2 regions of the Pseudomonas sp. O230 genome follow, and region 2 is predicted to be linked to the other one. Evidence: predicted binding sites of a transcription regulator. Region 2 holds the regulator's gene; the other holds the start of a gene.
The links. Region 2 encodes FliA, which starts transcription of late flagellar genes. Its sites were predicted from a motif close to CTAAAGTTTNNNNNNNNNNNGCCGNTAA; they were not measured.

Region 1 (3,411 bases), on a different contig from region 2:
CAGCTTCAGGCGCACAACGCCGTTCACGTGGGCCTGGGACGCATCGATCATCTGTTGCAGCATCAGACGCTCAGGACTCCACCAGTAACCGGTGTAGATCAGGCTGGCGTATTTAGGCATCAGCTCGTCTTTGAGGTGAGCCACTTCGCGGTCCAGGGTGATCGATTCGATCGCACGGTGGGCGCGCAGCATGATGGTGCCGCCAGGGGTTTCGTAGCAACCACGGGACTTCATGCCCACGTAACGGTTCTCGACGATGTCGAGACGGCCGATACCGTGTTCGCCGCCAATGCGGTTGAGGGTCGCCAGTACGGTGGCCGGCGTCATTTCAACGCCGTCCAGTGCAACGATGTCGCCGTTGCGGTAAGTCAGTTCCAGGTACTGCGCCTTGTCTGGAGCCTTCTCCGGGGAGACAGTCCACTTCCACATGTCCTCTTCGTGCTCGGTCCAGGTGTCTTCCAGCACGCCGCCTTCATAGGAGATGTGCAGCAGGTTGGCATCCATCGAATACGGGGATTTTTTCTTGCCGTGACGCTCAATCGGGATGTTGTGCTTTTCAGCGTAATCCATCAGCTTTTCACGGGAGAGCAGGTCCCATTCGCGCCACGGAGCGATTACTTTCACACCTGGCTTCAAGGCGTACGCACCCAGTTCGAAACGAACCTGGTCGTTGCCCTTGCCGGTGGCGCCGTGGGAAATGGCGTCAGCGCCGGTTTCGTTGGCGATTTCGATCAGGCGTTTGGCGATCAACGGACGAGCGATGGAAGTACCCAACAGGTACTCGCCTTCGTAAACGGTGTTGGCGCGGAACATCGGGAATACGAAGTCACGCACGAATTCTTCGCGCAGATCGTCGATGTAGATTTCTTTTACGCCCATGGCCTGAGCCTTGGCGCGGGCCGGCTCGACCTCTTCGCCCTGACCCAGGTCAGCGGTGAAGGTCACCACTTCACAGTTATAAGTATCCTGCAGCCACTTGAGGATCACCGAAGTGTCCAGGCCGCCGGAATACGCCAGAACGACCTTGTTTACGTCCGCCATGCCATCACTCCACGGGGTTCTACGGAAAGCCGTCAAGTCTACCGGTCATGCAGAATAATTTACAGAGGCGCGACAGCTTATGACGACGAAGCGACAGATTATGTCGAACGGGCGACGATGACAGCCGGTTCAGGACGTCTTCGCCGCGCTCGCCGCTGCTGTTGCCTGAGGCGCCGGGTGCTCGGTGGGGGCGACCCGTGCGAGCTGCACATTGACCCGACGGTTCTTCGCCCGATTGGCAGAGTTGGTGTTGGGCGCCAAGGGATAGCGCTCGCCGTGAAAACGTACAGTGATCTGCGATTCCTGAAACCCGTTGGCCTTGAAGAATTCCATGACCGCCAGAGCCCGTCGCCGCGACAAGTCACGATTGGTCAGGCGATTGCCACTGTTGTCGGAGTGGCCGTCGAGTTCGATGTGATTGACCGTCGGATCGGCCTTCATGAACTCCAGCATCACCTGCAACTGAGCCTTGGCTTGCGCATCGAGATCCAGACCGTCGCCGGGAAAGCCGATCTGCGTTTGTTTGACCTGTTCGAAATTCTTCGGCAGCAGCTTCGCCACACAGCCCTGATAATCGTTAAACGCCTTGCTGAACTTGACCGGCAACAACCGCACTTCCGACACCCGGCCATCACCCGAATAGTGTCGGACAACCGGGCTTCGCCCATCCATCAGGCCACTGATCAGGCGCCCGGCCTGAACTTGCGAACTGTTAAACAGCACATTGCCGCTGCCGATCTGCACGGAGCCGAGGTTGATGTCGCCACGCCCCGGCTGCCAGGGTGCTGCGGCCGCCAACAGGGTCGCCGAGCCGCCGCCGACCATCGAGTTATAGGCTTTCAGACGAAACGTCGCCTGCTCGCCGGCGCGGCGAACGAACTCACCGGAACCGAAATCGGTGATCGGTTGAGTCAGGCGGCACTCGAACTTGTCCCCTTCGACCGTCCACTCGATGCTCTCCAGACGGGTCTGGAAAGTGAGCGCCATTGCGGGAAGGCTGGCAAACACACTGAGCAAGGCTAAATAACGCTGGCGCACGGGAGGCTCCACTGGCTTCTACAACAAAAAGACCGACACACACATGTTTACGGCATACCTGTTGGATATCGGAAGCTTCCTGCAAAACTTGATAGCGAGTGCCTGAGAGAGTCTTTTCCGGTAGCATTCCCCTCAGTTTGACCCGCCTGGAATCCCCTCATGTCCGACCGCCTGACCCTGCTGCGTCCCGACGACTGGCATATTCATCTTCGCGATGGTGCCGTGTTGACCAATACCGTTGCGGATGTCGCGCGCACCTTTGGTCGCGCCATCATCATGCCCAACCTGGTACCTCCGGTGCGCAACGCCGCTGAAGCCGACGGCTATCGCCAGCGGATTCTCGCTGCACGTCCGGCCGGCAGCCGTTTCGAACCGTTGATGGTGCTTTACCTCACCGACCGTACCCAGCCCGAAGAAATTCGTGAAGCCAAGGCCAGCGGTTTCGTGCACGCCGCCAAACTGTACCCGGCCGGCGCGACCACCAACTCGGACTCTGGCGTCACCAGTATCGACAAGATCTTCCCGGCGATCGAGGCTATGGCCGAAGTCGGGATGCCCTTGCTGATTCACGGTGAAGTCACCCGTGGCGATGTCGACGTGTTCGACCGCGAAAAAATCTTCATCGATGAGCACATGCGTCGATTGGTCGAGCGTTTCCCGACGCTCAAAGTGGTGTTCGAACACATCACCACCGCTGACGCCGTGCAGTTCGTCAACGCGGCCCCGGCCAACGTCGGCGCAACCATCACCGCGCATCACTTGCTGTACAACCGCAACCACATGCTGGTGGGCGGGATTCGGCCGCACTTCTATTGCTTGCCGATACTCAAGCGCAATACCCACCAGGAAGCCCTGCTCGACGCCGCCACCAGCGGCAGCGAAAAGTTCTTCCTCGGCACCGACTCGGCGCCTCACGCCCAGCATGCCAAAGAAGCCGCGTGCGGCTGTGCCGGTTGCTACACCGCTTATGCGGCGATCGAGATGTACGCCGAAGCGTTCGAACAACGTAACGCGCTGGACAAGCTCGAAGCCTTCGCCAGCCTCAACGGCCCGCGCTTCTATGGCCTGCCGGTAAACACCGATCGCATTACTCTGGTCCGCGATGAGTGGACCGCCCCAACCAGCCTGCCATTTGGCGAGCTGACCGTTATCCCGCTGCGCGCCGGTGAAAAACTGCGCTGGCGCCTGCTGGAGGAACACGCGTGAGTGAAGACCATTTCGACGACGAACAGGACGGTCAAGGCGGCGGAGGTGGTCCACGCCACCCGATGGCAGCTCGCTTCCGTGGATACCTGCCAGTCGTTGTCGACGTTGAAACCGGTGGTTTCAACT
Region 2 (3,411 bases):
GTTGGTCAGTCGCGCCGTCAGCGTGCAAATGCAGGAAGAACCCAGCGAAGAAGCCATGGCTGACATGTTCGCTGATATTTATCACAGCCCGACCAAGCAGGTTGGCTGAGGTATTAATGAACAGTTTTTGTACCTACATCGATGGTCTGCCATGCATTGTTCAGATGATGAACGCGCAGCCAGTAATGTGGCCTCCGTCTATGCAAGACAAGGTAAAGAAATAACATGGGCAGCATGCATCCCGTACAGGTGATCGCGGTGACCGGCGGCAAAGGTGGCGTCGGGAAGACTAACGTGTCAGTGAACTTGTCCCTGGCTCTAGCTGAGCTCGGCCGGCGCGTCATGCTGTTGGACGCCGATCTGGGGCTGGCGAACGTCGACGTCCTGCTGGGACTGACACCCAAACGTACCCTGGCTGACGTCATCGAAGGCCGCTGTGAACTGCGCGACGTGCTGTTGCAGGGGCCCGGCGGCATTCGCATCGTCCCTGCGGCGTCCGGCACTCAGAGCATGGTGCACCTGAGCCCGGCTCAGCACGCCGGCCTGATCCAGGCTTTCAGTGATATCGGCGACAACCTCGACGTGCTGGTGATCGACACCGCTGCGGGTATTGGTGACTCGGTAGTCAGTTTTGTTCGCGCCGCGCAAGAAGTCTTGCTGGTGGTGTGCGACGAGCCGACCTCGATCACCGACGCCTACGCCCTGATCAAACTGCTCAACCGCGACTACGGCATGAATCGCTTCCGCGTCCTGGCCAACATGGCGCAGAGCCCGCAGGAAGGGCGCAACCTGTTCGCCAAGTTGACCAAGGTCACGGACCGCTTCCTTGACGTCGCCTTACAATACGTCGGTGCGGTGCCGTACGACGAAAGCGTGCGCAAGGCTGTGCAGAAGCAGCGCGCGGTCTATGAAGCCTTCCCGCGATCCAAGTGCTCCCTGGCGTTCAAGGCCATCGCACAAAAGGTCGATACCTGGCCGCTGCCCGCCAACCCGCGTGGGCACCTGGAGTTTTTCGTCGAGCGCCTCGTGCAACAAACGGCAGGACCCGTGCTATGACAGCCAGCGGTTACAACCTCTACAAGAAGTCGGCACGTGACGCGCAGTACGAGCTGATCGAGCGTTACGCGCCACTGGTCAAACGCATTGCCTACCACTTGCTGGCACGACTGCCGGCCAGTGTCCAGGTCGAAGACCTGATTCAGGCCGGGATGATCGGCCTGCTAGAAGTATCGACCAAATATGACGCCAGCAAAGGCGCGAGTTTCGAGACGTACGCGGGCATTCGAATCCGCGGCGCCATGCTTGATGAAGTGCGCAAAGGGGACTGGGCGCCACGTTCGGTCCACCGCAATACCCGCATGGTCAGCGACGCAATTCGCTCGATTGAAGCTAAAACCGGCCGTGACGCTAAAGATCACGAAGTTGCGGCCGAACTCCAATTGAGTCTCGACGATTACTACGGGATTTTGAACGACACCCTGGGCAGTCGCTTGTTCAGTTTCGACGATCTGTTGCAGGACGGCGAACATGAAGGGCTGCATGAGGATGGCGCGAGTGCTCATCTCGAGCCGTCACGCGATCTGGAAGATGAACGCTTCCAGGCAGCGCTGGCGGACGCGATTGCCAATTTGCCGGAGCGTGAGCGACTGGTGTTGGCGCTGTACTACGACGAAGAGTTGAATCTCAAGGAAATCGGTGAGGTCCTGGGGGTCAGCGAATCTCGGGTCAGCCAGTTACACAGCCAGTGCGCGGCCCGTTTGCGGGGGCGTTTGGGGGAGTGGCGAGCGCGCTGAAGGCAGTGTGGGGACACTGCGAACGTGGCTGGTGTGGTGTTGAACTGCGCCGGTCGCGATCTGTTGTGCTCCAGACAGTCATTGAGTGCTTTGCCGGATTGATTGAAATGGCGCGTCCAGGTGCTGGGTGCGTTTAAGACTGCTTGGAGGTCGAATTGGACAAGAACATGAAAATCCTCATCGTTGATGACTTCTCAACGATGCGGCGGATCATAAAAAACCTGTTGCGTGACCTTGGGTTCACCAACACGGTCGAGGCCGACGATGGCGTTACTGCCATTCCGGTTCTCAACAGCGGAAGCATCGACTTTCTGGTAACGGACTGGAACATGCCGGGCATGACCGGTATCGATCTGCTGCGCCATGTGCGCGCCGATGAAAAGCTCAAGCACCTGCCGGTGCTGATGGTGACCGCTGAAGCCAAGCGCGAGCAGATCATCGAAGCGGCCCAGGCCGGCGTAAACGGCTATGTGGTCAAACCCTTCACGGCCCAGGCGTTGAAAGACAAAATCGAGAAGATTTTCGAACGCATCGGTTGAGAAACTGCGCCACGGGGGAGCTATGGACCACAAAGAATCTTCACAGGGCGATTTTGAATCGACCCTGAAAAAACACGCGGTCGAACTGGTCGAAAGCCTTGAAAAAGGCAGGTTCGGCGACGCTGTGCAACTGATCCATGAGCTCAACCAGACCCGTGACCGCGGCCTGTATCAGGAAGTGGGCAAGCTCACCCGCGAGCTGCACAGCGCGATCGTCAATTTCCAGATTGACCCGCACATGCCGCAAGCCGAGGAAGTGTCCCAGATCACAGATGCCACCGAGCGTCTGGGTTACGTTGTCAAGCTGACAGAGGCCGCAGCCAACCGCACCATGGATCTGGTCGAAAACTCCACGCCGCTGGTCAACAGCCTGAGCGATGAAGCCCAGGCGCTGAGCACGGACTGGGGGCGGTTCATGCGTCGCGAAGTCGGGGCTGAGGAGTTTCGTGAACTGGCACGGCGTGTCGACGGTTTCCTGACACGCAGCAGCGCGGACAACCGCGCGGTGTCGAGCAACCTCAACGACATTCTGCTCGCTCAGGATTACCAGGACCTCACCGGTCAAGTGATCAAGCGTGTGACCCAGTTGGTCACCGAAGTTGAAAGCAACCTGCTCAAGCTCGTGCTTATGGCCAGTCAGGTGGACCGCTTTGCGGGCATCGAACATGACCGTGAAGCGATGCTTGCAGAAAAAGATCCGCAAAAACATCTCTCTCAGGGTGAAGGTCCGCAGATTCATGCCGATAAAAGAGAAGACGTTGTGTCCGGTCAGGACGATGTGGACGACTTGCTATCCAGCCTAGGGTTTTAGAATTTTAGGCATTTTAGGTTTTTAGACCTGTAGGAGCACACCCTTAATGAGCTTCGGCGCCGATGAAGAGATCCTTCAGGATTTCCTGGTTGAGGCCGGCGAGATTCTAGAGCAACTGTCCGAACAGCTGGTCGAGCTTGAAAGCCGACCGGATGATGCGGATTTGCTCAATGCAATTTTTCGCGGTTTTCACACTGTAAAAGGGGGCGCCGGCTTCCTCCAGCTCAACGAGCTGGTGGAGTGCTGTCACATCGCCGAGAACGTGTTC

Region 1: a site for FliA is predicted at 2,145-2,172, ahead of ACI77H_RS10140 (flagellar protein MotY). Genes of this name have one in related genera too.

Annotation. Positions count from the first base shown of each region.
Region 1 covers NZ_JBJGXN010000004.1:268,157-271,567, reverse strand. The annotation lists gene ACI77H_RS10145 (argininosuccinate synthase) at 1-1,041, opposite strand, end outside; gene ACI77H_RS10140 (flagellar protein MotY) at 1,171-2,079, opposite strand; gene pyrC (dihydroorotase) at 2,239-3,285, shown strand; gene rnt (ribonuclease T) at 3,282-3,411, shown strand, end outside.
Region 2 covers NZ_JBJGXN010000002.1:570,527-573,937, reverse strand. The annotation lists gene flhF (flagellar biosynthesis protein FlhF) at 1-109, shown strand, start outside; gene fleN (flagellar synthesis regulator FleN) at 226-1,056, shown strand; gene fliA (RNA polymerase sigma factor FliA) at 1,053-1,793, shown strand; gene ACI77H_RS05965 (chemotaxis response regulator CheY) at 1,961-2,332, shown strand; gene ACI77H_RS05960 (protein phosphatase CheZ) at 2,355-3,143, shown strand; gene ACI77H_RS05955 (chemotaxis protein CheA) at 3,190-3,411, shown strand, end outside.